Regions from separate parts of the Arthrobacter sp. 24S4-2 genome, predicted to be linked through region 2. Evidence: riboswitches for the same ligand, from Rfam matches in the RefSeq annotation. Region 2 holds a riboswitch; each other region holds the start of a gene.
What was found. Region 2 has a riboswitch for thiamine pyrophosphate ahead of FCN77_RS24325 (ECF transporter S component). Riboswitches for the same ligand answer to the same signal wherever they lie in the genome.
Positions count from the first base shown of each region.

Region 1: another riboswitch for thiamine pyrophosphate. It lies ahead of thiC (phosphomethylpyrimidine synthase ThiC); the one in region 2 lies ahead of FCN77_RS24325 (ECF transporter S component).
Region 3: another riboswitch for thiamine pyrophosphate. It lies ahead of thiD (bifunctional hydroxymethylpyrimidine kinase/phosphomethylpyrimidine kinase); the one in region 2 lies ahead of FCN77_RS24325 (ECF transporter S component).

Region 1 is NZ_CP040018.1:3,507,320-3,516,817, reverse strand. Features, by position in the region: gene ffh (signal recognition particle protein) at 1-827, shown strand, start outside; gene FCN77_RS16375 (alpha/beta fold hydrolase) at 909-1,643, shown strand; partial or broken gene thiC (phosphomethylpyrimidine synthase ThiC) at 1,663-3,473, opposite strand; TPP riboswitch at 3,489-3,596, opposite strand; gene FCN77_RS16365 (amidohydrolase family protein) at 3,701-4,783, shown strand; gene FCN77_RS16360 (VOC family protein) at 4,869-5,744, shown strand; gene FCN77_RS16355 (hypothetical protein) at 5,846-6,283, shown strand; gene rpsP (30S ribosomal protein S16) at 6,467-6,889, shown strand; gene FCN77_RS16345 (RNA-binding protein) at 6,891-7,133, shown strand; gene rimM (ribosome maturation factor RimM) at 7,278-7,871, shown strand; gene trmD (tRNA (guanosine(37)-N1)-methyltransferase TrmD) at 7,872-8,696, shown strand; gene rplS (50S ribosomal protein L19) at 8,954-9,313, shown strand; gene lepB (signal peptidase I) at 9,397-9,498, shown strand, end outside.
Region 2 is NZ_CP040018.1:5,229,617-5,239,114, forward strand. Features, by position in the region: gene FCN77_RS24310 (UDP-N-acetylglucosamine 1-carboxyvinyltransferase) at 1-125, opposite strand, end outside; gene FCN77_RS24315 (energy-coupling factor transporter transmembrane protein EcfT) at 331-1,134, opposite strand; gene FCN77_RS24320 (ABC transporter ATP-binding protein) at 1,131-2,774, opposite strand; gene FCN77_RS24325 (ECF transporter S component) at 2,791-3,423, opposite strand; TPP riboswitch at 3,495-3,636, opposite strand; gene FCN77_RS24330 (DUF4235 domain-containing protein) at 3,812-4,075, shown strand; gene mnhG (monovalent cation/H(+) antiporter subunit G) at 4,130-4,552, opposite strand; gene FCN77_RS24340 (monovalent cation/H+ antiporter complex subunit F) at 4,542-4,820, opposite strand; gene FCN77_RS24345 (Na+/H+ antiporter subunit E) at 4,817-5,362, opposite strand; gene FCN77_RS24350 (Na+/H+ antiporter subunit D) at 5,359-6,993, opposite strand; gene FCN77_RS24355 (Na(+)/H(+) antiporter subunit C) at 6,990-7,598, opposite strand; gene FCN77_RS24360 (Na+/H+ antiporter subunit A) at 7,595-9,498, opposite strand, start outside.
Region 3 is NZ_CP040018.1:3,388,173-3,397,670, forward strand. Features, by position in the region: gene FCN77_RS15740 (glutamate-5-semialdehyde dehydrogenase) at 1-896, opposite strand, end outside; gene proB (glutamate 5-kinase) at 923-2,095, opposite strand; gene obgE (GTPase ObgE) at 2,085-3,674, opposite strand; gene rpmA (50S ribosomal protein L27) at 3,791-4,054, opposite strand; gene rplU (50S ribosomal protein L21) at 4,116-4,424, opposite strand; gene thiD (bifunctional hydroxymethylpyrimidine kinase/phosphomethylpyrimidine kinase) at 4,746-6,350, opposite strand; TPP riboswitch at 6,333-6,430, opposite strand; partial or broken gene FCN77_RS15770 (Rne/Rng family ribonuclease) at 6,535-9,498, opposite strand, start outside.

The DNA of each region.
Region 1 (9,498 bases), 1.7 Mb from region 2:
TTGTGCTCTCAAAGCTCGACGGCGATGCGCGCGGCGGTGCTGCACTTTCGGTCGCGTCTATCACCGGCAAGCCCGTCATGTTCGCCTCGACCGGTGAAGGCGTTGATGACTTTGAGCTGTTCCACCCGGACCGCATGGCGTCCCGCATCCTTGACATGGGTGACGTCCTCACCCTGATCGAACAGGCTGAAAAGTCCTGGGATAAAGACGAAGCAGCCCGGATGGCGAAGAAGTTCGCCGACCAGGAAGACTTCACCCTGGACGATTTTCTGGCCCAGATGCAGCAGATCCGCAACATGGGCTCGATGAAGAAGATGCTCATGATGATGCCGGGTGCGCAAAACATCCGCCAGCAGCTGGAACAGTTCGACGAACGTGAAATCGACCGTGTGGAAGCGATTGTCCGCTCCATGACACCGCACGAGCGCGTTGCCCCCAAGATCATTAACGGCTCCCGCCGGGCCCGCATTGCCAAAGGTTCGGGCATGCACGTTTCCGACGTCAATGGCCTGCTGGAGCGTTTTGCCCAGGCGCAGAAGATGATGAAGAAGATGGCGGCCGGCGGAGGTATGCCCGGGATGCCGGGGATGCCCGGCATGGGCGGTGGCGGGCCCCGCAAGGGTGCCAAGAACGCCCCCAAGAAGAAGGCCAGGTCCGGTAACCCGGCCAAAGCTGCGCAGGAACTCCGCGAAGCCGAGGCCAGGCGGGCGAACGCCGGCAACGCGCTGCCTACAGGAGCCTCGTTTGGCCAGCAGGGAGCTGATTTTGATCCGTCACAGCTCAATCTGCCCAAGGGCTTCGACAAGTTCCTCGGCGGGAGCAAGTAGTTCCTGGCGGCGGAGTTTCCGGCACGGGCAACTGTGATGTCGTCGGGCTGTATTGTCCGGCGTTTGCCATAGGGTTGGGGCATGTTTAAGCAGCGCGTAGTGTTCGTCCACGGTTCGGGGGCCTTTGGGTCCGCGGCGTGGCCCAAGCAGCACGGCATGGCCCTGGACTACGACGCCCTGTTCCTGCGCCGTCACGGCTTCGATGCTTCGGCCGAGCCCCTTGAATCGGACTTTCAGGCCGACGCCGACATTGTGTTGGGGGCCCTGGCGGACGAAGGCAGGGGAGCGGCCGGCGGGCACGTCGTCGCGCACTCCCAAGGGGCCATCGCCGCTATGATGGCGGCCGTGGAACGCCCCGACCTCGTGCATTCCCTGGCGCTGGTGGAGCCCGCCTGCCTGTCCCTGACCGCCGAACTGCCGGCCACCGCTGCGCACCGCGCCCTGATGCAGCCCCTTTTCGAGGTCCGGCACCAGCTCGGTGACGACGATTTCCAGCGCGAGTTTGTCCGGCGGGCCTTTTCGGTTCACAGCCAGGAGCCGGCCACGCCGGAGGCCCGAAGCGCCGCGCGCCGGCTCCGGCTGCAGGCACCCCCATGGGAAGCGCCGCTGCAGATAGTTCCGGGAGTTCCCACGCTGGTGCTCACCGGCGGGTGGGAACCGCTGTACGAGGAAATCGCCGGCTACCTCCGGGAGACCGGTGCCCTGCACCGCGTTGCCGCGGGCGGACACCGGCCCCAGGACTCGGTGGAGGGCGACCGGTTTATCCGGTCGTTCATCGCTGACGTCAGCCGGCGTCAGCACTCACACGCGTCGTAGCGGATCCCATCTCCTCAGGCTATTTCGAGGCGGTCTGTTTCGCGTTCGGAAGCTGCAGCTCCGGCAGGTACACCTTGCCGCCCGCGGCGAGGAATTCGTTGCTCTTCTCCCGCATGCCGTCAGCCATTTTCGCGAGTGCGGCCTGGGCTTCAGCGGAGCCGTATTCGTCCCGGATGTCCTGGCTGATGCGCATGGAGCAGAACTTCGGACCGCACATCGAACAGAAGTGGGCCGTCTTCGCCGGCTCGGCGGGGAGGGTCTCGTCATGGAAGGCCTCCGCCGTGACCGGGTCCAGTGACAGTGCAAACTGGTCGCGCCAGCGGAATTCGAACCGGGCTTTGGACAGGGCGTCGTCGCGCTCATGCGCGCCGGGGTGCCCTTGGCGAGGTCGGCCGCGTGGGCGGCGATCTTGTAGGTGATCACACCGGTCTTCACGTCGTCCTTGTTCGGCAGCCCGAGGTGTTCCTTGGGTGTCACGTAGCAGAGCATGGCTGTGCCGTAGCGGGCGATTTCCGTAGCGCCGATGGCGGACGTGATGTGGTCGTATCCCGGTGCGACGTCCGTGACCAGCGGGCCGAGCGTGTAGAAGGGGGCTCCCTTGCAGAGTTCCTGCTGGCGTTCCACGTTTTCGCGTACCAGGTGGAACGGTACGTGGCCCGGACCTTCGACCATCACCTGGACGTCGAACTCCCAGGCGCGCTGGGTCAGTTCGGCCAGGGTGTCCAGCTCGGCGAACTGGGCGGCGTCGTTGGCATCGGCCGTGGCCCCGGGGCGCAGTCCGTCCCCTAGGGAGAACGCGACGTCGTACTTGGCGAATATTTCACACAGCTCGTCGAAGTGCGTGTACAGGAAGTTTTCCTGGTGATGCGCGAGACACCAGCCGGCCATGATGGCGCCGCCCCGGGACACGATCCCGGTGACCCGCTTGACTGTGAGCGGAACATATCGGAGCAGCACCCCGGCGTGGATGGTCATGTAGTCCACGCCCTGTTCGCACTGCTCGATCACGGTGTCGCGGAAGATCTCCCAGGTGAGGGCGTTGGCCTCGCCGTTGACTTTCTCCAGGGCCTGGTAGATCGGTACCGTGCCGATCGGGACCGGGGAGTTGCGGATGAGCCATTCCCGGGTGGTGTGGATGTCGTCGCCGGTGGACAGGTCCATCACCGTGTCGGCGCCCCACTGCGTGGCCCACTGCAGCTTGTCGACCTCTTCTGCGATGGAGCTCGTAACGGCCGAGTTGCCGATGTTGGCATTGATCTTCACGAGGAAGGCCTTGCCGATGATCATCGGTTCGGATTCCGGGTGGTTGATGTTGTTGGGGATGATTGCCCTGCCGGCAGCCACTTCGCTGCGGACCAGTTCCACGTCGCAGTTTTCGCGGAGGGCTACGAACTGCATCTCGGGCGTCACCACACCCTGGCGGGCGTAGTGCATCTGGGTGACAGTCTTCCCGTCGACGGCGCGGCGGGGCACCGGCTGCGCACCCTTCCACTCCGCGGAGGCGGCACCGCGGCGCACGGCCGACTTGCCGTCGTCGAGCAGGTTCCGTTCCCGGCCGCTGTAGGGCTCGGTGTCACCCCTCGATTCGATCCACCGCATCCGGAACGGCTCCAGCCCCACCACGGGGTCGCTGCCGGGCCCGGCGGTCCGGTAGACCTGGAATGGGCCGTTGGCTGAGCCGTCCGGGGAGTTCTCCAAGGCAATCTCGGTGACCGGCACCCGGATCCCGGTGTCCTCGTCCGCGATGAACGCCAACGAGTGGGACTTCAGGGACTGCGTTTCAATCGTGCCCGAACTTCCGGCGGCAGTCTCATTTTGGGCAGGGAACAGCTGTGTTTCTTGCGTATTCACGGAATACTCACTTCCTTCGCCGGCATTACCCGGACAGGTTCAACGGTCGCAGGCTGCATCAGCCCGATCTCAGCCCCTGCAAGGGCACCCGTGTGGTCGTAAACGAAGCTACCACACGGCCGCGGGGCTATGCCCTGCTGTGCCGGGTGTGACAGCGGCAGGCATCGGCCGGCCGGTTGCGGGGCCGGCCGGATTAGGCTTGAGGCATGGCTGGCATCATCGAATTCACCGGGACCGTGCTCATCGGTCCCGACCGGGAACGGCACGGGCTCTGGTCCGTCGACGGACGACTGACGTTCAACCGGCCGCCGGCACCGCCGGACGCGGTGCTGGACGGGTGGGTGCTTCCGGGCCTGGTGGACGCGCATTGCCACATTGGCCTGGGCCCCGGAGGTGCAGTGGACGACCACACGGCCCACGCCCAGGCAATGACGGACCGCGACGCCGGCACCCTCCTGGTCAGGGACGCCGGCGCGGCCAGCGACACCCGCTGGCTGCAGCGCAGCCCGGACGCCCCGCGGATTATCCGGGCCGGCCGGCACATCGCCAGGTCGCGCCGATACCTGCGGGGCCTGGCAGTTGAAGTCGATCCGGACGGACTGGTGGAAGCTGTGCGCAAGCAGGCGCTCGCCGGTGACGGCTGGGTCAAACTGGTGGGGGACTGGATCGACCGCGACTCCGGTGACCTCGCCCCGTCGTTTCCGGCCGCCGTGGTGCGGGACGCCATACGCGCCGCCCACGACGAAGGCGCCAGGGTCACCGCTCACTGCTTCGCCGAGGACACGTTGGATGACATGCTGGACGCCGGCATCGACTGCATCGAGCACGGAACGGGCCTACTGCCGCGGCACCTGCCCCGCTTTGTGGAACAGCGGGTCCCCATCGTTCCCACGCTGATCAACATCGCGACGTTCCCGGAGATCGCAGACCGGGCGCAGGGGAAGTTCCCGCGGTACGCAGCGCACATGCGGGCGCTGTGGGAGCGGCGGAATGAGCGGATCCTGGAAGCGTTCGAGGCGGGGGTGCAGATCTTCGCCGGGACCGATGCGGGCAGCGTTATCAGCCACGGCCGCATCGTTGACGAGGTCCATGCGCTCAACGCAGCGGGCCTGCCGGCAACCGCGGCGCTGGACGCGGCGACATGGGCGGCGCGGGACTGGCTGGGGGCGGACGGCATTGCAGAAGGTGCCAGCGCCGACGTCGTGCTGTGTGAGCAGGACCCCAGGACGGATCCGGCAACCCTGCGAGGGCTCAGACACATCGTGCTGAGGGGCCGGCAAGTCCGTTAGGAATAAATTGAAGCTTCAAGTAATTTAGCTTTATGTATATCGTCGCCGAAAACCGGTGACGGAGTTCCGGAATTCGGGAGTTGCCATGACCGCAGAATCCAGCAGCAAGGACCTGCTGCCCGCCGACCTCACCATGGGCACTGTGATGCTCAAGGTGGGGGACATGAAGCTGATGACGGACTATTACCAGCGGGCGCTGGGGCTTGAGGCCGTGGCTGAGCAGGACGGCGGCGTGTACCTTGGCCGGCGCCGGAAGCCGCTGGTCCACCTGGCGCCGGCACCTGGCCTGAACCTGCCGGGGAGGGGTGAAGCCGGTCTCTTCCACACCGCCCTGCTCTTCGCTGACAGGGCTTCGCTTGCTGCCACAGTGGCCTCCGCAGCCCGGTATGAACCCCGGTCCTTCACGGGAAGTGCAGACCATCTCGTCAGCGAGGCCTTCTACTTCAATGACCCCGAGGGCAACGGCATCGAGCTCTACTGGGACCGCCCCCGCGAAGACTGGTCCTGGGAGGGCGACAGGGTGGTCATGGATAGCCTTGCCCTGCCCCCGCAGCGGTTCCTGCAGGAATACCTGACCGAGGAAGCGGTGAGCGGCCAGCGCGAGTCCCGGGCCGGCGTCGGGCACGTCCACCTTCAGGTGGGCGACGTCCAGTCGGCCCAGGACTTCTACGTCGGCACCCTTGGATTCGAGAAGACCGCCGGTTGGCATGGGCAGGCACTGTTCGTCTCGGTCGGCGGGTACCACCACCACATGGCCATGAATGTCTGGAACAGCAGGGGTGCCGGGCCCCGGAAGGACACCCTTGGCCTGGGAGAAGTCCTGATCGAGGTGCCGGAGGGGGACGATATCGGGGCTCTCGCCGACCGCCTTAAGGTTGCCGGCATCCGGTCGCACCACACCGGAGCCGAGCTGCGTTTCGATGATCCGTGGCGCAACCGGATCCGCGTTGCGGTGCGCTGACCAGCGCGTCCTTCTGGGTTAGGCTGAATCCGGAAGGCCCCGGGAGTCGCGTGGCTGCCCGTCAGGACCACCACACCGCCGACGGAATGAGGATGATTTCCATGGGATTCACCGAAATCTTTGTTTCCACCCACGATGAAGCACTCAAGCGCGCGGGGGCACTCGACGGCGGGGGACCCGCAGCCCCTGAGGCGCTCCGGATTCCGGACATCACTGATTTTGAAATTGAGCAGCTGGGCGATCTGGCCGGAGCGGCCGTGCACGCCTCAGGCGCGGACTATGAACTTGCCATGGTGGACGTTGCCAGCGATTCCCTGCTGGGCGTGCCGGCGGCCATGGTGCGTGCGCTGGCCGAACTGCTCAGCTACGAAACCGAGGGTGAAGGCAATGTCCTGGAGGATGTGGCTTCGCGATGGGCGGCCGAGGAAGACATGCCTTTCGGGTCCGTGCAGGCCCTCGGCTATGTTCAGCGGCTTGCTCGGCTGGCGAGCAGCGTGGATCCCAACACCCGTACGGGGCTCTACGTCTGGTCGTCTTGACCCGGCCGGGGTGTGTCAAGTCGAAATCCCGGCGCCGATCTGGCACAATGAACAGGTACTTGATCTGCGTGGCCCCTCTCTCCGCGTCTGGATCCTGTCCTTAAGAACCCCCCAGTATGGCCCGCCCCACGGGTGCAGAACGGCGGGTTCGACCCCGTTTCAGAAACAGGAGTGACCACAAAAGTGGCCGTAAAGATTCGCCTTAAGCGCTTTGGTAAAATGCGCGCACCGTACTACCGCATCGTCGTCATGGACGCACGCTCCAAGCGTGATGGCCGTGCCATCGAAGAGATCGGCAAGTACCACCCCACCGAAGAGCCCTCGTACATCGAGGTCGACACGGACCGTGCCCAGTACTGGCTCGGCGTCGGCGCACAGCCGTCCGAGCAGGTTGCCGCGATCCTCAAGATCACCGGTGACTGGCAGAAGTTCAAGGGCCTCCCGGGCCAGGAAGGCACCCTGAAGACAAAAGCTCCGAAGGACGCCTTTGTCACCCCGGAAAAGGGTTCCGTGATCATCCCGGAAGCCATCACCAAGAAGGCCAAGAAGGACGACGCAGCCGAGGCCCCCGCCGACGCTGAAGCAGAGACCGCCGAGGCTGAGTAAATTGCTGGCAGAAGCGCTCGAACACCTTGTCCGGGGGATCGTTGACAGTCCTGAGGACGTCAAGGTCAGCGCCAAGAACAACCGCCGCGGGGACACCCTCGAAGTGCGCGTTCACCAGGACGACCTTGGACGGGTGATCGGACGCCAGGGCCGCACGGCACGCGCATTGCGCACTGTCGTGGCGGCGCTGGCCGGTGGCGAACAGGTCCGGGTCGACGTCGTCGACACCGACCGCCGCCGGTAAACGCCTCCGCAATATTTGTCTCAAGTCCGGCCCCTTCACCAGATTACGGTGGAGGGGCCGGACTGTTTTCAGCACCAAGGCGGGCGCGGCAGCAGCACCCGCGCAGCAGACCAGCACAGAACGAATCCCGAAACAGAGGAACAGATGCAGCTTCAGGTGGCACGAATCGGCAAACCGCACGGCATCCGCGGCGAAGTGACCGTCCAGGTCCTGACCGACGCGCCGGAGGACCGCTTCATCCCGGGCACGGAGTTCCGTGTTGAGCCCGCGTCGGTGGGGACCCTTACCGTGGACAGCGCCCGCTGGAACAAGGACATCCTGCTGCTGGGTTTTGAGGGGATCGAGACCCGGAACCAGGCCGAAGGCCTGCGCGGGGCCAGGCTGTTCATCGAAACTGAAGAGCTCGACGAGGATGACGACGAGGGCTGGTACGAGCACGAGCTCGTCGGCCTCGAGGTGCGCGTTGCCGACGCCGTTGTCGGCAAGGTCTCGGGCCTGCACACCCTTCCGGTACAGGACCTCATCGTGGTGGAGGCCCCCGACGGCAAAGAGATCCTGATCCCCTTTGTTGAGGAGATCGTGCCCGAGGTCAACATCGGCGAAAAGTACATCCTGGTCACGCCGCCGCCCGGGCTGTTTGACATCAACGCGGACGACGCCGGCGGGTCGCCGGAAGCCGCGGACGCCGCGGACGGCGCGGCTGGGTCCGGCGACGCCAGGGCCGGAGACAACGCGTAAATGAGGATCGACGTCGTCAGCATCTTCCCGGAGTACCTTGCGCCCCTGGAACTTTCCCTGATCGGTAAGGCCCGCCAGGACGGCCTCCTGGACCTGAATGTCCACGACCTCCGGGCGTTCACAACGGACAAGCACCGGACCGTGGACGACACGCCGTATGGCGGCGGCGCCGGCATGGTGATGAAGGCTGAACCCTGGGCCCAGGCGCTGGCTTCGGTTGCAGCGGCCGGCGGTGCTGCCCCCGTCCGGAAGCCGGTGCTGATCGTCCCGTCCCCGGCAGGGGAGCGGTTCACCCAGGCGCTGGCCCACGAGCTCGCGGAGGAAGAGCAGCTCGTCTTCGCCTGCGGCCGGTACGAGGGCATCGACGAGCGCGTCATTGAGTGGGCGGTCGAGCACTTCACGGTCCGGCCCATGAGCCTGGGGGACTACGTCCTCAACGGCGGCGAAGTGGCGGTCCTGGCCATGACCGAAGCCATCGTACGGCTCCTTCCGGGCGTTGTGGGCAACCCTGAGTCCCTCGTTGAGGAATCGCACTCTGACGGCCTGCTGGAATACCCGGTGTACACCAAGCCGTCCACTTGGCGGGACCGCGAAGTCCCTCCCGTGCTGCTGAGCGGCAACCACGGCAAAATTGCGCAGTGGAGGCGTCACGAACAGTACCGCCGCACCGCCGAACGGCGGCCGGACCTGCTCGAGGTATTCGACGCCGGCAAGCTGCCGCGCGCGGACCGCACGGCGCTCGGGGACCTGGGTTACGACGTCGTTGACGGCCGCCTGCGGCGCCGCCCGGACGCGCGCGGGGACGGCGCCCCTGCGGAAGGCTGAGGCCGGCCGTGCCGTGTGCGGATTGGGGGAAGGTTGCGGATTAGCCGGAATCTCCCGGATGTGGCAAAATTAGTCCTTGTGCCTGCTGGGTACGCACCTGCCACAGGGGGAGCGTCGCCAACAGCCCGGCACCCCGGCCCGTCAATCAGTGATGGAGCCGGATCAGAAAACTTTCGGCGGTGATTTCCGGGCACGTTCCGGGCTTGGCCGCCGTGACCCAAAGTGGATGACCTGTGGCGTTCACCAGGAGTGGATCAATGCATATCCTCGATTCCGTAGATGCAGCCTCGCTGCGCACCGATGTTCCCCAGTTCCGTGCGGGTGACACCCTCAAGGTTCACGTGAACATCATCGAAGGCAAGAACTCCCGTGTCCAGGTATTCCAGGGCTTCGTCCTGGGCCGCCAGGGTGACGGCATCCGCGAAACCTTCACCGTCCGCAAGGTTTCCTTCGGTGTCGGCGTGGAGCGTACCTTCCCGGTGCACTCCCCGATCATCGACAAGATCGAGGTCGTCACCAAGGGTGACGTCCGCCGCGCCAAGCTCTACTACATGCGTGCACTGCGTGGTAAGGCTGCGAAGATCAAGGAAAAGCGCGACTTCAGCACCGCCAAGTAAGTCTCCGGACTTCCACGGCGGGTCCAGAACCCGGATCCGGCCCGCGCCGGAGCCTTCCGCAACAGCGCCACAGGATACGGATCATGGACCAGTCAGAACGCCAGCCCAGGAAACTGGGCTGGCGTTTTGCGTTCCTGGCCCTGGCGATGGCAATCCTGATCAGCGGCATCGTCCGTTCCGTGTGG
Region 2 (9,498 bases):
TCCATCCGGGCGATGGCGCTTTGGCTGGTTCCCAGCTCGGCCGCCAGCTGCCCCTGGGTCCAGCCCTTCTCGCCGCGGGCGTCGCGCAGCAGCAGGCCTACGTGTTCAGCTGTCTCTTGAGTCATACGAAAAAAATATCACGCATGAGCTATTTGGGCGCACGAAACGCCGGAAAGTGCACTTGAACTCACAGAATATCCACTTCGTGCGATATATGCGGGTCATCTGCGCAACGGTTCCGCCAGCGCCCAGGCGCCGGATACTCGTCCCATTGCCCGCCCAGCCGCCGTGCAGCAGGATGAAGTGGAACGCCAGTCCTTCCGGACGCGGCTACTGCTGCCCGAGGAACACCATGTTCCACGTGCCTGCGCCCACTGCGGCGGACACGGCTGTGGCGGCAATGAGCAGCCCGCCCAGGACCACCCAGATGTCCAACGCACTGTACGTGGACTCCCGCGCCCAGGTCCGCTGCGCGCCGCCAAAGCCGCGCGCCTCCATGGTGACCGCAAGCCGTGACGCCCTGCGGACCGCCTGGACCAGGAGCCCGAAGCTTTGCCCCAGCGTCGCGCGCAGGCGCTGCGCCGGGCTCCCGTGAGAGCCCACGCCGCGGGCGCGCCGGGCCATGCCGATGGTCTGCCATTCCTCGGCCATCAGCCCCACCAAACGCATGGCGGCCAGCGTGCCGAGCACAAAGCGGTGCGGCAGTTTCGCCTTCTGGGCCAGGGCGTCCGCCAGGTCCGTGGGGTCCGTGCAGCTCATCAGCAGCACCGCGGGGAGGGCGATCGCCAGTCCGCGCAGCAGGAATCCCAGCCCCAGCTCCAGCGAGCCTTCACTGATGGACCAGATGCCGACGTCGAGCAGGATCCTTCCGCTGTCCGGCGCCAGGATCGAGGTGCTCCAGCCGCCCAGCGCCGCCGCCAGGATCAGGGGCCAGCCGCGCTGCCACAGCAGCCCGGCGGTCAGGCCCGCGAGCGGGAAGAGCAGCAGTTCGAAGGCCAGTGCCACGGACGCGGACACCCAGTCAATAGACAGCGCCAGCACCACGGTCATGAGCATCACGACGGCGAATTTGGCCAGCGGGTTGGCCCGGGTGAGCAGGGCGTGGTTGGCGTGCAGGGTCAAGGCTTCCCTCATGGGGCGGCCACCTCCGGATTCAGCAGGCCGGGTTCCTGCGCAGCGAGTTTCAGCTGGGGTGCGCCGAGCTTCAGTTCGGTGCCGCCGAGGACGTCGCTGAATTCCTGGTCGTGGGTTACCGACACCACTGCTGTGCCGGCGTCGAGGAGTTCGGAGAGGAAGGAGGCCAGCTCCGCCCAGGTGTTGGCGTCCTGGCCGAAGGTGGGCTCGTCGAGGATCAGCACGCGGGGATGGGCGGCCAGCACGGTGGCCACGGACAGCCGGCGCTTCTCCCCGCCCGAGAGCGTGTAGGGGTTCGCATCCACCAGCTTGGTGAGCCGCAGGCGCTCGAGCAGTTCGTCCACGCGCTCCTCGCCGCGGCCCAGGTGCCGCGGGCCGAACATCAGCTCGTCCAGCACGCGGCCGGTGACGAACTGGTGCTCCGGTTCCTGGAACACGGTGCCGATCCGGGCGATCAGCTGCTCGGCCTTCCACTTGTAGGGGTCGATTCCCGCGCCGCCGCTGAGGTCAACGGTGGCGGACACCTTGCCAGCCACCGGCTGGAGCAGTCCGGCGAGGGTCAGTGCAAACGTCGATTTCCCGGAACCGTTGGGGCCCGTGATGGTCAGCGCCTGGCCGGCCCTGACCTGGGCCGTGATTCCGGACTGCACCGGGAACGGCGGGATGAATTTGAAGCGCCGCCGCCGGGGCCGCTCGCGGGAGACGGCCAGGTTTTCCGCCGCCAGCAGCAGGTTCCCCTGACCGGGCGCACCGGCGTCACCGGGCGCACCGGGCGCACGGGCGGCACCCGGCCCACCCCCGGCCCCCGTCCGCGCACGGGTGGCGGGCACATACCCGGGCACCCAGACGCCGGCGGCCACGAGCATGTCCCGCGCCTGGGCCAGGACCTGGTCCGGGGCCCCGTCCAAGAGGACCGCCGAATCAGTGCCCGATCCGGGCTGCAGCACAACGATCCGGTCAACGAGGTCTTTCCACACGCCCACGCGATGCTCCACCACCACGAGCGTGGCCCCGGTTTTGTCCAGGCACCGGCCCACGGCGTCGCGGACTTCCAGGACCCCCGCCGGGTCCAGGTTGGCGGTGGGCTCGTCAAGGAGAAGCAGTCCGGGGCGCATGGCCAGGATGCCGGCGAGCGCCAGGCGCTGCTTCTGCCCGCCGGAGAGGGCCGACGTCGGGTGGTCCAGCGGCAGGTGAGCCAGCCCGACGTCGTCGAGCGCTTCCTCCACCCGCTTCCAGATGTCCCGGCGCGGCACGGCGAGGTTTTCGGCGCCGAAGGCGACGTCGTCCCCCACGCGTGAGAGGACCACCTGCGTTTCGGGATCCTGCTGCATCAGGCCGGCGCGACCGCGCTGGGCGCGCGGCGGGGCGCCGTCGATCAGCAGGGTGCCGGTCTCGTCGGAGTCCTCGGCGTCGGGCGTGCCCTCACGGTGGGCGCCGGCGTCGCTGTCACCGAGCACCCCGGCGAGGGCGTGGAGCAGCGTGGATTTGCCGGCGCCGGAGGGACCCAGGAGCAGCACGCGTTCGCCCGGCTGGATCTCCAGGTCCAGGCCGCGGACTGCGGGCTGGTGCCGGCCGGCGTGCCGCCAGCCCCAGCCCCGTGCCGTGACCGCTGCGGGGCGGACGCTGTCGGAGGACGTCATGATCAGTGTGCGTTCATCAGGAGAAAACGGACTCCGTTGCTGCCTTGCGGGAGGCGAAGGAGCTCAGCACGCCGGTCCTGGCCAGGCCGCGGGTGGCGATCCAGGACAGCGCGCCGGCGATGATGGCGCCCGAGATGGCGGTGAAGATGATGTAGGTCAGTTTGTCCCCGGCGGCGTAGGCGATGTTCCAGCCCCACGGGGCGAAGGAATCGTTCAGGCCGCAGAAGAGCCCTGCGCCGGCGCCTGCCAGCAGCGAGACAGGCAGGTTGAACTTTTTGTAGACGAGCACTGCGAAAATGATTTCCGCACCGAGGCCCTGCACGAAGCCGGAGAACAGCACGGATGCGCCGTACTGCGAGCCCATGATCAGCTCGCCGGTGGCCGCCACCGTTTCGCAGAACAGAGCAGCTCCCGGCTTGCGGATGATCAGCATGCCCAGGACGGCGGGAATCATCCAGCCGCCGGCGATGAGGCCGGTCAGCGGCGGGTAGACGGCGTTCATGGGCGGCGAAACGGCGGCGGCGCCCTGGGACCAGGCCCAGAAGATCACGCCTCCGGCAACAGCGATCAACGCTGCCACCACGATGTCCACCACGCGCCAGTAGTATTTGCGATTGCCTAGCGTCTGCTTGGCGGTAATTCCAGTCATGTCTGCCTCCTGAGGTACAGGAGGGGAGAGTGTTCCCGACGGGACCGCGGCTTCCGCCGCCTGCTGCCGGACACTCTGAGAACTCGACTCCCTTGCGCCGGTACTAACCGGATCAGGTTCGAGGGTCTGCGGCTGTCCGCACTCTCAGCGCCCGCCTCCGGTTACTGGATAGCTCCAGTTAGGCCCGACGGCGGCGCTCCCCTGTCGTATCAAATCGCCCTTGTGGGCATTGACCAGTTTACACCCGCAGGACCGCTAAATCCCGGGGAAGTTGTCACAATCGGAAGCTGCACCGCGGCGCGGCCGGACCCCCGAACCTGGAAGCACCCGCGCACCGATGAGGCTAGGCTAGGGGAAGCCCTGTTTCCGTCCGCTGAGGAGTACCTAAATGAGTTTTTTCATCAAGCTGCTTGGAACCGGAGTGAGCCTGCTGGCCGGATTCGCCGGCACCAAGGCCGTTGACGTCGTGTGGGAAAAGGTCACCGGCAGGAAGCCGCCCAAGGGCGATAAGGACGACGTCCCCACCACCCTCCGCAGCGCCCTGACCTTTGCCCTGATCTCCGCGGCCGTCAGCGCCATCATCCAGGTCCTCGCCAACCGCGGCACGCAGCGGGCCGTCACCCGTTTCGCCAAGAGCCAGGACATCGTCTAGGCATTCATTCGGCGGTTGGGCCGGCTTCGGCAGGCCCAACCTCCGGCTTCCGGCTCAGGCATCGTCGTCTGCTGCCCGTTTGTCGGCTGCTTTCTCTCCGGCCGCCTTCTGCCCTGCCGCCTTCTGCACTACGGCCTCCAGTTCGTCCGTGGTGAGCAGTTCGCGGTGCAGGTGCTTGGTGCGGTAGCCGGCCCGGCCCACCATGTGCGCGGACACGGGCACGGTGAGCACCTGGAAGATCCATGCCACGAACAGCACGGGCCACACCCACCATGTCCGCAGCTGCAGCCCCACCGAGGCCAGCAGCAGGAAGAGGCCCAGCACCTGCGGCTTGGTGGCGGCGTGCATCCTGCTCATCAGGTCGGGGAAGCGCAGGAGTCCGACGGCGGCGCCGAGGGACATCACGGCGCCCGCCACCATAAAGACGGCCGAAACCGTGTCGATGACCGTATCCACGGCGGATACCTCAGGATTCATTGGGCCGCTCCCGCCGGTCTGCCACGAAACGTGCCACGGTGACGGAGCCGATGAACCCGATGATGGCCAGCGCCACGAGCAGCATCAGGTTGTTCAGGTGCCGGTTGACGGCCATGTCGATGCACAGGGCAGCTCCGATGATGGCCAGCAGCACGTCCGAGGCCAGGACCCGGTCCAGCAGGGAAGGGCCGATGGCGATCCGGACTATGGCACCCGCCGCCGCAAGGGACAGGATCACAGCCGTCACGGTCAGGACAATTTCCATCATGCGCCCACCTCCTGCTGCAGCGCGGCAAGTTCGTCTTTCGTGCCCATGATCCTGATCAGCCCGGCTTCGGTGTCCCGGACTTCCTTTCGCAGGCTCACAATGTCCTCTCCGTTTCGCACATTCAGGCCGTGGATGTAGAGCGTGGACGTGGAGCGGTCCACCTCCACCACCAGGGATCCCGGAATAAGCGAGATGACGTGGCCGGTTGCGGTCACCATCAGGTCCGAATGGCTTCGGAGCTGGACGGCGACGACGGCGTTGGTCACCTTGGGGCCGCGGGCCACCGCCAGGTACAGCACCTGGAGGCTGGCGGCCACCACCTTGCCCAGGAACACCACAGCGAACGGTACGGCACGCAGCACGTTGAACCGGCCGCCCAGTTCCACCGGGGGCAGGTAGAAGAGCCGGGCCACCACCACGGCGATGAGCGCCCCGAAGAGTAGGTTCCCGGGGCTGAAGTCCTGCCACAGCGCACCCCAGACGAAAACAAGCCAGACCAGGAGCGGCAGTTCCTGCCGGAGGGAGATCCGCCGTCGGCTCATTTCTGCGCCTCCTGCTGTGCGGGTTCAGGCTGTGCCGGTTCGGGCTGCGCGATCGGGGGCACCGGGGCGTTTTCGCCCAGCACCGCCTGGATGTAGGAGGACCTGTCCAGCATGTCCGCGGCGGACTGGTCCGCCACTTTGAACAGCGGCCCGGCGAAAACGGTCAGTGCCACGCCGAAGATCACCAGCCCCATGGTCGATCCCACCATGGTCCGGGGCAGCAGCGTGACGTTGCGTTTGCCCGCACGGGCGCCGGTGTCGGACTCCTCGGCTGGCGCCAGCAGCACCGGGTCCGGGTTCTCGGCGTCCTCGGGCTTGCGCCAGAATGCGCGGTTCCATACGCGGGCCACGGCCAGCAGCGTCAGCAGGCTGGTCAGGACGCCGCCGATCACCAGGGCGTAGGCCAGGGGGGTGCCGAGCTGCACGCCTGCCTGCATCAGCCCGAGCTTGCCGAGGAAGCCGGAGAACGGCGGGATCCCGGCCAGGTTCATGGCCGGGATGAAGAACAGCAGGGCCAGCACCGGGGACAGCTTGGCCAGGCCGGCCACGCGGTCGATAGACGAGCTTCCGCCGCGTCGCTCGATCAGGCCCGTGACAAGGAACAGGCTGGTCTGGATGGTGATGTGGTGGGCCACGTAGAAGACTGCGGCTCCGAGCCCGGCCACGGACGACATGGCCAGCCCGAACACCATGTAGCCGATGTGGCTCACCAGGGTGAAGGAGAGCAGACGCTTGATGTCGCTCTGCGCCAGCGCACCGAGAATTCCCACCACCATGGTGAGCAGCGCCGCCACCATCAGCGGGGTGTTCAGCGAGTCCCCCGGGAACAGCAGGGTTTCGGTCCGCACCATCGCGTAAACGCCCACCTTGGTCAGCAGGCCGGCGAACACCGCAGTGACAGGGGCAGGCGCCGTCGGGTACGAGTCAGGCAGCCAGAAGGACAGCGGGAAGACCGCCGCCTTGATGCCGAAGGCAACGAGGAGCATCACGTGCAGCAGCATCCTGGTCCCCGGATCCAGGTCCGCGAGCTTGATCGCGAGATCTGCCATGTTGATGGTGCCGGTGGCCCCGTAGATCATGGCGATGGCGATCAGGAAGAGGATGGACGAGACCACGGAGACCACCACATAGGTCACGCCGGCGCGGATGCGCGGACCGGTTCCGCCGAGGGTCATGAGCACGTAGCTTGCCGTCAGCAGGATCTCGAAGCCCACATAGAGGTTGAAGAGGTCCCCCGACAGGAACGCGTTGGACACCCCGGCCACCAGGATCAGGTAAGTGGGGTGGAAGATCGACAGGGGTGCGTCCTCGTCGCCGTCGGCCATACCCTGGCCGGTGGCGTACACCAGGACTGCGAGGCTGACGGCCGAGGAGACCACCAGCATCAGGGACGAGAACTGGTCCACCACCATCACGATGCCCCACGGCGGCAGCCAGCCGCCGATGTTGACGGCCGCCGTTCCGCCGTCCCACACCGAGGCCAGCAACGCACACTCGAGCACGAGGGTCAGGGACAGCAAGGTGATGCTGACTGCGCGCTGCGCCCGCGAGTGCCGGATCAGCACGAACGTCAGGGCGGCACCGAGGATGGGGAGGACGACGGCGAGCGGGGCAAAGCTTGCGACGTTCACTTCACGCCTCCTTCCGGGCCGGGGGTTACGTTCTGGGAACCTGGCTGTTCTTCCGCGGCGGCGTCCTTGGCTTTGATCTTGCGGTCGCCTGCTTTCACCATGGGGGTGCCGCTCTCGGCACTGTCGCCGTAAACATCGGAGCCGGACATGCCGGCGTCGGAAATGCCCTGGCCGTCGGACCCGATCATGGTCAGCGGAAACTCGGACGTCTCAACGGGGATCTCGGAATCGTCCTCGGCGTCGAAGCTGGGGGTTTCGGCAACGCGGATATCTTCCACGTCGTCCTGGATCTCATCGCGGCGGGCCAGCACCCAGGAACGGTAGATGATGCCCAGCATGAACGCCGTCACAGCGAAGGAAATCACGATGGACGTCAGGATCAGCGCCTGCGGGAGCGGATCGCTGTAATCGTGGGGGTCTGTGTCCTTGCTGAACATGGGTGCCAGGCCGGCGTGGCCGCCGGTGGCCAGGATCAGGAGGTTGGTGGCGTTGGCCAGCAGCATCAGTCCCAGGAGCACACGGGTGAGGCTGCGTTCCATGAGCAGGTAGATGCCGCAGGCGTAGAGAGCGCCCATGACCGTCAGCAGTGTCAGGTTGACGCTCATGCCCTCCCCCTCCCCGTGGTTTCGGCGGGGACTCCATCGGCTTCCTGGCCCTCGGTCTCGCCGGCCGGTTGTTCTTCGAAGTGCTCGTCGATCTCGGCGCCCAGGCTGCGCAGCACGTCCAGCACCAGCCCCACCACCACGATGTAGACGCCGATGTCGAAAATGGTGGAGGTGACGAACTTGATGTCGCCAAACACCGGCAGCCAGAGTTCGATGATGGCGCTCTGGAACACCTGGCCGCCAAGGAGCAGCGGCACCACGCCGGAGGCCGCGGCCGTCGCGAGTCCGACTCCCAGGAGGGTTCCCGCGCCCACCGGAGAAGCCTCCCGCAGTTCGAAACGGCCGCCGGCCAGGTAACGGATGGTCAGGGCAAGCCCGGCCATCAGTCCGCCGGCGAAGCCGCCTCCCGGAAGGTTGTGGCCGGCCAGCAGCAGGTAGATGGAGAAGACAACCATCGAATGGAACACCAGCCGGGTGACCACTTCGAAGATGATGGAGCGGCGCTCCGGGGCCAGGGTGCGTCCGGCAACCAGCCAGGCGTCGCGGGCGGACGCGGCAAACTGGCGCGTCAGGGCCAGTGCGGCATTGTCGCGGCTGCTCTGGCCCGTTGCCGTCCGGCGTCCGACGGTTCCCTCGGCCACGGTGGAGGAGGCGCGGATGCCGTCGCCGCGGCCCTTCACAAAGATGAGGCTGGCCACGCCGGTGGCGGCAAGGGCCAGCACGGAGATCTCGCCGAAGGTGTCCCACGCCCTGATGTCCACGAGGGTGACGTTGACAATGTTCAGTCCGCCGCCGCCTTCGTACGCGAGCCGCGGGAACTCCAGCGAGACCGGCGTCGCAGTCCGGGCACCCATGGCGTAGATGGCCACGAAGACCATGGTGACGCCGAACGCCGCCCCGATGATCACGCGGATCACCCGGTACTTGCCGCCGGTGCGGTCCCTGAGCTCGGCCGGCAGGCTGCGCATCGCCAGGACGAACGCCACCAGGATGATGGTTTCCACCAGCATCTGGGTCAGGGCAAGGTCCGGCGCGCCCTGCAGGGCGAACATCAGGGCGATGCCGTAGCCGGTCACCGAGACCATCAGCACCGCGAGGAACCGCTTGTTGGCCCGCACCGCCGCCAGTGCCCCGATGATGATGCCCGCGCCTGCCACCAGCTGGAGCGGCGAGTTGGGATCGATGAAGTACAGGCCGCCCGGGAGGGGCTTTCTGGCAATAATCAGGGCGGTGAGGGGAAGCGCGAAGGCCACCGTGAGGATCACCGCGAGGTAGAAGAACAGCGAACCACGCTGCGTGCGGCCGGTGATCCAGACGGCGACGTCGTCCAGGGCGCCGATGGTGACCTGGTAGGCACGGTCGCCGTCCACCCAGGCCGGGACCCGGCTTTGGGCACGGGCCACGAGGTTGCGGCCGTAGAACATGGCCAGGCCCAGCACGAAAGTGATGGCCGTCAGCCCAAGCGCGGGAGTGAATCCGTGCCATAGCGCGAGGTGCCCGGCGGCGCCGGCCGGTTCCCCGCCGTCGTGCACGAAGTCCGCCGCGTACGGCTGGATCCACTCATCCACGGGCGCCGGCCACAGGCCGTACACGATGGTCAGCAGGCTCAGCAGCGCCGGGGCGGCCAGGAACGACGGCTTAATGGATTTGAAGGGCGTGGGTTCCAGGCCCGGCTTCGCCGCGAAGGCACCCCACATGAAGCGCGCGCTGTACGCGAAGGTCAGGATGGACCCCAGGACCAGTCCGGCGAGCACCACCAGTCCCCAGGGATCCTGCTGTCCGCTGCCGTCGTGAGAGGCGTAGTGGACGAACGCCTCGAACACGGATTCCTTGGCCACGAAGCCGGCCAGCGGCGGGATTCCGGCCATGGATGCCGCGCCGATGGCCGCCACGACGGCCA
Region 3 (9,498 bases), 1.8 Mb from region 2:
CCGGAATGCACCAGCAGGGTCTCCACTGTGTTGCAGACACTGGGCCGCTGGGTCTTGGCGTTGAGGAGGATCTCGACGGCCATTTGTTCGCCGGCGGACTCGTCGATGTAGATATGGACGTTGCCTTCGCCGGTTTCGATGACCGGAACGGAGGAATTGCTGACCACGGTCTGGATCAGGTCCCTGCCGCCGCGCGGAATGAGGACGTCCACGCGGCCGCGGGCCCGCATCAGGACGTTGGCTCCTTCACGGCCGAACTGGTCGACGGTCTGGACGGCGTCCGCAGGCAGGCCTACCGATTCGAGCGCATCCCGGAGGACCCGGATGAGGGCCTCGTTGGTGGCTGCGGCAGCCGAGCCGCCGCGCAGGATCACGGCGTTGCCGCTCTTCAGTGCCAGGCCGGCGATGTCCACCGTCACATTGGGACGGGCTTCGTAGATCGCGGCCACGACGCCCATGGGAACGTTGACCTGGCGCAGGCGCAGGCCGTTGGGCAGCGTCTGGCCGCGGACCACGTTGCCCACGGGGTCCGGCAGGCCAGCCAGGTTTTCGAGTGCGGCCGCCAGGGCGTCGATCCGGGCGTCGTTGAGCGTCAGTCGGTCAAGCAGTGCGGCGGAGGTTCCGTTGGCGCGTCCGGCCTCCACGTCCTTGGCGTTGGCCGCAAGGATCCGGGCCTTGCTCTCCAGCAGGGCGGTGCCGATGGCACGGAGTCCCCTGTCCTTCCAGGCGCGGTTGGCCCGCGCCATGCTGCGGGCTGCGTGCCGGGACCGGTCAGCGATTGCGTGTACTGCAGCTTCGACTTCAGCCGGAGTCAGCCGGGCATGGTCCGGCGTGGGAGATACCTCGGTGGAGTCGTTGGATTTCTCAGCGGCTTGGTGAATCAGTGCCTCAGTCATCATTCCAGTCTAGGCGAGACCGGCCGCTAGACCAGAACCAAGTCATCAACGTGAACAACCTCACGGTCGAAGCCGCGGCCCAGGGACTCCCCCAGTTCCTGAGTGGAGCGACCCAGCATTTGCGGCAGTTCGTCGGAGGAATAGTTGACCAGGCCGCGCGCTATGACCGTGCCGTCGGGCGAAATCATTTCCACGGCGTCGCCGGATTCAAACGTACCTTCAACGGCCGTGATGCCGGCCGGGAGCAGAGACGTGTGGTGGTCCTGGACTGCCGTCACGGCGCCAGCGTCGAGGAGCAGTCTGCCCTGGACGTGGGCAAGGTGCGCGAGCCACATCATGCGTACGGACTTGCGGCCGCTGTTGACGGAGAACCAGGTGCCCACGTCCTCGCCGTTAAGGGCTGCCGCGGCATTGGCGGTGGAAGTGACCAGAGCAGGGATTCCCGAATCGGCGGCCATCGTGGCGGCCTCGACCTTGGTCTGCATGCCGCCGGTTCCGACGCCGGCTTTGCCGGGCTTGCCGATGTTGACGCCTTCGAGGTCCTGCGGGCCGTCCACCTGCGGGATCCGTTTGGCTCCCTTCGACGGCGGACCGTCATAGAGGGAGTCAACGTCAGAGAGCAGCACGAGGGCATCGGCGCGGACCAGGTGCGCCACGAGGGCAGACAGCCGGTCGTTGTCACCAAAGCGGATCTTGTGAGTGGCCACGGTGTCGTTCTCGTTGACCACCGGCACGACGCCCAGGTTCAGGAGCCGGTTCAGCGCCCGGAAGGCGTTCATGTGGTGACTGCGCCGCATCAGGTCATCTGCGGTCAGCAGCACCTGGCTCACGGTCACGCCGTGCGCGGCGAAGGCATGCGTGTAGCGGGCCATGAGGAGTCCCTGGCCAACGCTCGCGGCCGCCTGCTGGGTGGCAAGGTCACGTGGGCGTTTTACGAGGCCCAGCGGTGCCAGGCCCGCCGAGATGGCGCCGGAAGAAACAAGGATGATCTCCGTACCTGCGTTGGACTTCGCGGCCAGCGCATCCGAAAGCTCGATCAGCGCTTCTTCGGAGATTCCACCCTTGATGCTGGTGAGCGACGACGATCCGACCTTGACGACGATTCGGCGGGCCCTCGCGAGCACGCTGCGGTCGTCGGACCTGGGTTCCTCGATGACAATTGCGGAATTATCGGTCACGTGTGGGGATTCACTCCTCATTCTCGGTAGTCAGTCCGCTCTCCTGGAGCGGGCGGGCGGCACGGCGGCCGCTAACTGATTCGGTCCAGATGCCGGCTTTGCGTTCGGCTTCGAGCTCGGCCCGGGCTGCGGCCTTGGCGTCACGGCGCTCCTGCTGCTCGTCGCGCTTCTGCCCGCGGGTGGGCCGGTCGCCGATGTCGGCAAAGCGCACGTCGGTGCCGCGCGGCGAAGCAAGCAGCTCGGCGCCCGCCATCATGGTGGGCTCCCAGTCGAAGACGACACCGTCGTCTTCACCGATCACCACGGTGTCGCCGGGCTTTGCGCCCTGCTTGAACAGCTCGTTCTCCACGCCCAGTTTGGCCAGCCGGTCTGCGAGGTAACCAATGGCTTCCTCGTTGGTGAAGTCGGTCTGCTTGACCCAGCGCACGGGCTTGTCACCCAGTACGCGGAACAGCGGCTCGAGGTTTTTCTCTTCGCGGCGGATCTTGAAGCCTGATTCGTTGACAGCGCGCGGTCGCAGCACGGGTGCGTGCACCTTTGGCGGCGTGGCGGCCACCGTGTCCCGGGCGGCCTTGACGATCTCGGCCATGGCGAAGCCCAACTGGCGGAGCCCTTCGTGGCTTGTCGCGGAAATCTCAAACACACGGTAGCCGCGGGATTCCAGCTCGGGCCGGACGAATTCGGCCATGTCCTTGCCGTCAGGCAGGTCGACTTTGTTCAGGGCGACCAGCCGGGGCCGGTGGTTGAGCGGGACAACCTCGCCGTCGGAGCCGGCGTAGCTCATGTCGACCGCGTATTTTTCGAGTTCGGCTTCGATGATTGCGAGGTCGGAGAGCGGATCCCGCTCTGATTCCAACGTGCCGCAGTCCAAAACGTGGACCAAAGCTGCGCAGCGTTCGACGTGCCGCAGGAAGTGGTGGCCCAGGCCCTTGCCTTCGCTGGCCCCTTCAATGAGTCCGGGGACGTCGGCAATGGTGAAGCGGACGTCGCCGGCCTGCACCACGCCCAGGTTGGGGATCAGGGTGGTGAAGGGGTAATCGGCGATTTTGGGCCGGGCAGCGGACATGGCTGCGATGAGGCTGGACTTGCCGGCGGACGGGAAACCCACCAGGGCGATGTCCGCAATGGACTTCAGTTCCAGGACGATGTCGCTGGATTCGCCTTCGATACCGAGCAGGGCGAAACCCGGGGCCCGTCGCTTCTGCGAGGAGAGCGCGGCATTGCCCAGTCCGCCCGGACCGCCGGCGGCCGCGACAAACTCGGTGCCTTCGCCGACGAGGTCGGCCAGGACCTGGCCGTCCTTGGTCTTCACCACGGTGCCTTCGGGAACGGGAAGGATCAGCGTTTCGCCGTTCTTCCCTCCGCGCCAGTCGCCCATGCCGGAGCCGCCGTTGGTGGCGTGGCGGTGCGGTGCGTGGTGGTAGTCCAGCAGCGTGGTGGTCTGGGGGTCAACGCGCAGGATGACGTCGCCGCCATCGCCGCCGTTGCCGCCGTCGGGACCGCCCAGGGGCTTAAACTTTTCGCGGTGGACGGAGACACAACCGTGGCCGCCGGTACCGCCGGATACGTGCAGTACTACCCGGTCTACAAAGCTCGCCACGTGAATCTCCTCTGTGCTTAACCTGAACGTCTTGGACGCCCAAATTGATTGTAATGCGGTTAAAAGAACAGTGGAGCGGGCCATCATGGCCCGCTCCACCGGTTCAGATCCTGTTGTTACTCTGCAGCTGCAGCAGCCACGATGTTCACGACTCGACGTCCGCGGCGGGTGCCGAATTCGACAGCGCCGGGGGTCAGGGCGAACAGGGTGTCGTCGCCGCCGCGGCCTACGCCTGCACCCGGGTGGAAGTGGGTGCCGCGCTGGCGGACGATGATCTCGCCTGCGGAAACTACCTGGCCGCCGAAGCGCTTGACGCCGAGGTACTGGGCGTTGGAGTCACGACCGTTGCGAGTGGAGCTCGCGCCTTTTTTATGTGCCATTTGAAATGCCTGCCTTAAAAATTCTGGGGAATCTGCTGAAAACCTGAAAAGTAACGGAAGGTTACTTGATACCGGTGATCTTGACCTTGGTCAGTTCCTGACGGTGACCCTGGCGCTTCTTGTACCCGGTCTTGTTCTTGAACTTCTGGATGACGATCTTCGGACCACGAAGGTCCTGAAGGATCTCAGCCGTAACCGTTACCTTGGCCAGGTCCGCAGCAGCAGACGTGACTTTGTCACCGTCTACCAGGAGCAGTGCGGGCAACTCAATGGTGCTGCCGGCTCCACCGGGGACGCGGTTCAGGGTAACGAAGTCTCCAACGGAAACCTTCTCTTGGCGGCCGCCTGCGCGGACAATCGCGTACACCACTGGGGAACTCACTTCTCTCGACGTTTATTACTAGATTTGCGTGCGGAACCTGGGTCCAATTGTTTGGCCTGGCTCACGCTGTGCCTCAACGCCGGTGGATTCCCCGGGGGAACCCATGGATTATCCCAGGAACATTTCCGTTTGAATTCCAAACAGTCTGTTCCGAGGTCATAACCCAAGTGTTGGCGTAAGCACCGAAGATCTAGAATACGCTAATTTTGCCTTCGGCCGCAAATGAGGCTGGCTCCGGTGGTAGTACGTGATGGGCGCCACTCGGTGTATACAGAGTGCAGCCGCAACGACTTCCGGAACCGCGCCCCACTATCGTAGCGGCTCCCGGGCGCTTTCCGTGCCAGCGTGCAAACGCGGCGCGTCGAAGAAATCCACTTCGTAGCGGCACGACTGTTTGAAAGCCAGGATCATGCCCTGCCGTTCAGCTGCGGACGCGGCCCGCGCGGCGTCGTCGGTGATCCTCACTGCCTGCCGGGTAGCGGCAGCGAAGTCCTCGTCAGCGTAGGTGCGCAGCCAGTCTGCGTAGGGATGGCCGGACGGGGATCCCGCCGCCAGGAACTGCCCGTGCAGCGCGGCGCCCACTTCGGCGTACAGCCAGAAGCACGGCAGCACCGCAGCGACCAGCACCCCGTAGCTGCCGGATGCGGACGACGCGAGCAGGTGGTCCACATAGGACTTGGTCACCGGGCCCAGCCTGGCACCGACGCTGCGGGTGCTGAGCCAGTTCCGGTGGAGTTCCGACTCAACTTCCAGGCACTGCTGGGCCGACCGGGCCCAGAACAGCTGTTCGGCCTCGGTGGGGGCAAGCGCGGAAGCACGGGACAGCACGCGGGAATAGCCGTTCAGGTAGAGGGCGTCCTGGGCAAGGTAGTACGCGAAGTGCTGCTCGCTGAGGGAGCCGTCGGCCAGGGCGCGGATGAAGTCGAGCCCGTAGATTTCGTCCAGGTCCGGCCCGGCATCCTGCCGGAGTGCGGCGGCGAACTCGCCTTCCCCCGGCACGTCATGGTCACCGGGCGTCAGGTGGTGGAAGTGGTGGACCGGACCGTTGCCTGTTCCGACCGCGAGCACGCCTGACTCCCGCAGTGCCCCCTGCAGCCACGGCTTGACCTCACGCAGGGAGGCCTCCCAGTCCCCCAGCCTGGCCTGCGCCGTGGCCATGGCCGATGACAGTGAACATCCGGTGCCGTGGCTGTTCGCGGTCCTGACCCGTTCCCCGGGGACCACCACAACGTCCTGGGCCAACAGCCCCCCGGTGTTGACGAGCGCGTCCGGGCACTCCCCGCCGTCGAGATGGCCGCCCTTGACCAGAACCGTGGTGCCGGCCTGCGCGGCGAGCCGCTTGCCCTGGGCAAGTGCCGCCTCCCAGTCCCCGGCGAGGGGCTCGTTGAGCAGCATGGCCAGTTCTGCCAGGTTGGGCGTGACGAGGTCCGCCAGGGGCAGGAGCTCGCGCAGTTCCGCCTCGGCTGCCTCCTGCAGCAGCCTGTCGCCGCTGGTGGCGACCATCACCGGATCAAGGACCACGACGGCGGGACGCGCCTTCGCCAGCCAGCTGCGGACCGCGGCAATCACCGATGAGTCGCCCAGCATTCCGATCTTGACGGCGTCGATGCTGATGTCATCGCTGATGGCCTCAAGCTGGGCCGTCAGGAAGTCCGCCGGGGGAACGTGGACGGCCCGGACGCCGTGGGTGTTCTGCGCCGTCAGGGCGGTGATGGCAGCCATCCCGTATCCGCCGTTGGCGGCAATGCTCTTGAGGTCGGCCTGGATGCCCGCCCCTCCGGACGGATCGGACCCGGCGATGGCAAGCACTCTCGGAACAGGGCGCAGAACGGGGCCCGTAGCGGCTTCAAAGGCGCCTTCAAAGGCAGCTTCGGCGGCCGGAATGGGGAGGAATGATGCAGACAAAGGAGACATCCCTTCGCCGGTGCTAACCGGACAGGTTCAACGGGTGTGGATCTCAGCCGGCCCTTTGCGCGGCACCCCGTGTCAGTCCCCCAGCCTAGCCGTTTTCCTTAAACGAAACCGCGGGCACGGCCCGAAAGCGGCGTATGACTACGCCTGCCCCGGAACGCACCCGCGGTGTCAGCCAGCTGTCTGATCAGAGCTCGGAAGCCGGCACTCCGACACCCAGGATGATCGGCTCATTGGCCGGCGCCTTGGCGGGCGCCTCCTTCTTTGCCGGCTCGGGAGCCTTGGCTTCGTGGCTGTGCCCCGAAGCGGCTACCGGAGCAGTCTCGTGGTGTTCCACTGAGGTCTCGTTGGCTGCGCCCTGGGCACGGCTGGCGCTCCGGTTCCGGCGCGGACGACGGGCCCGTCCCTGCACGGCCGTGTGGTCCGTGTAGTCCGCTTCAGCAGACTGCGCCGGGGCCCGTGTAGCCGAGACCTGGGCCTGAGCCGGGGCCGCCGGCTGCTCGGCGGGAGCGGTTGGACGCTCTTCGGCCACAGTCGGCTCGCCAAGGTGCGCAAACGCCTCGGCAAGGCGGTCCAGGGTCAGGGCGACACCGCTGGCCGGTGCTTCCCCTGCGTGCTCTACGAACGGCAGCGCAACCTTCTCGCCGCCGAAGGTGAGGACGGCGGTGGGCCTCCCGGCCGCAGCGGCCTCGGTTTCCGACACCTTGGCCGGCCGCGCCTGGTCGGGAGCGGCGTGGGCCGCGGCCTGGGCCGGAGCGGACGGCGCAGGCGATGCCTGGGCAGCCAGCGCCTGGCCGGCTGCGGCGTGCGCGGCCGTTGCGGCGGGAGCGGCGTGGCCGGCTTCGGCGTCGTGCAGGTGGGCAGCGTGCGCTGCGGCGGCGATGTTGGCCAGCGCCGCGCGCGTTGCTTCAGCCTTGGCGTGGCGCTCTGCATCGGTGGGCTCGTGGTGCACCGGTGCCGGCGGCATGGCAGCAGCTTCGGCGACCGGCTGGCCGCCCTTGCCGCGGCGGCGGCTCTTGCGCTCCGTCCGCGGCGCCGGCTGGTTCTCCGTCCGCGGTACGTGATGCTCGGCGGCCACTACGTTGGCGCGGCGGTGCTCCACGGGCTCGTCGTGGGTGACGATGCCACGGCCGGCGCACGCCTCGCACTGCTCGCCGAAGACCTCCAGGAGCCCGGTGCCCATCCGCTTGCGGGTCATCTGCACAAGTCCCAGCGAGGTCACTTCAGCCACCTGGTGCTTGGTGCGGTCGCGGCCCAGGCACTCCACCATGCGGCGCAGGACCAGGTCGCGGTTCGACTCCAGGACCATGTCGATGAAGTCGATGACAATGATGCCGCCGATGTCACGCAGGCGCAGCTGCCGGACGACTTCCTCAGCCGCTTCCAGGTTGTTCTTCGTGACGGTTTCCTCGAGGTTTCCGCCGCTGCCGGTGAACTTACCGGTGTTAACGTCCACCACGGTCATGGCCTCGGTGCGGTCAATCACGAGGGAGCCGCCGGAAGGCAGGAAGACCTTGCGGTCCAGTGCCTTGTGGATCTGCTCGTCGATGCGCCAGGCCGAGAAGATGTCTGTGTCCTTGGTCCACTTTTCGAGCCGGCCCACCAGGTCCGGGGCCACGTAGGTGACATAGGCCTCGATGGTGTCCCAGGCCTCCTCGCCGGAGACGATCAGCTTGGAGAAGTCCTCGTTGAAGACGTCGCGGACCACCTTGATAGTGAGGTCGGGTTCGCCGTAGAGGAGTTCCGGAGCCAGGATCTTGGTGGAGGTGGCCTGGCCTTCGATGCCCTCCCACTGGGCGCGCAGGCGGTTGATGTCGTGCGTCAGCTCTTCCTCGGACGCGCCTTCGGCCGCGGTGCGGACGATCACGCCGGCGTCTTCCGGCAGGCGGTCCTTGAGGATCCGCTTGAGGCGGTTGCGTTCGACGTCGGGCAGCTTGCGGGAGATGCCGGTCATGGAGCCGCCGGGCACGTACACGAGATAGCGGCCGGGGAGCGAAATCTGGCTGGTCAGGCGGGCGCCCTTGTGGCCCACCGGATCCTTGGTGACCTGGACCAGCACGGAGTCGCCGGACTTCAGCGCGTTCTCGATCCGGCGCTGCTTGCCCTCGAGGTTGACCACGTCCCAGTTGACTTCACCGGCGTACAGCACGGCGTTCCGGCCGCGTCCGATGTCCACGAAGGCGGCTTCCATGGACGGCAGCACGTTCTGGACCTTGCCCAGGTAGACGTTGCCGATCAGGGAATCCTGCTGCGTCTTCGACACAAAGTGCTCGGCCAGGACGCCGTCTTCGAGGACGCCGATCTGGATTCTGTCATCGCGCTGGCGCACGATCATCTGGCGGTCCACGGATTCGCGGCGGGCCAGGAATTCGGCCTCGGTGATGACGGTGCGGCGGCGGCCGGTGTCGCGGGATTCGCGGCGGCGCTGCTTCTTGGCCTCCAGCCGGGTGGAGCCCTTGACGGACGTGACACGGTTGTTGACCGGCGCCTCGCTGATGGCGCGCGGCGCACGGACGCGGGTCACCGTGTTGGGCGGGTCGTCGCCTTCCCCGCCGGTCAGTTCCAGGTCCTGGTCGCCACGGCGGCGACGACGACGGCGGCGCGACGTCACGCCGTCGTCCGCGGTCCGGACGGTTTCCTCGTCCGCGTCCTCGTCACCGGCGGTGCCTTCGTCGGATTCGGTCTCGCCGGCGGCTTCCCGGTCGGTCACGCGGCTGCGCCCACGGCGTCCGCGGCTGCGCCGGCGCCGGCGGCCGCCGGCGTCAACATCGCCGTCGTCGTCCGATTCTTCCTCTTCAGTTTCCTCGGCGGCGGCGGGGGTGGCCGCAGGGCGGACCACGGCGCTCAGGTCGGGCGCCTGGAAAATCATGGAAGTGACAGCGCCGGGCTCAAGGAAGAGCGCACCCACCGGGCTCGCAGCTTCAGCAGCGGGTTCCTGCGCTTCGGCAGCTGCTTCTTCGTCGGTCACAGCAGATTCAGCGGCGGCGGTAGCGTCCGCAGAGGGGCAGGCTCGGCGATCGGAGCAGGCTCCGGGGACGGCGCGGGCTCGGCGTCGGCCGCTTTTGCGGGGGCCTTGGCGCGCGACGCACGGCGTCGGATCGGCTTTTCAACAACTGCGGCCGCAACCGGAGCCTCATCTGCGTGCACCGCA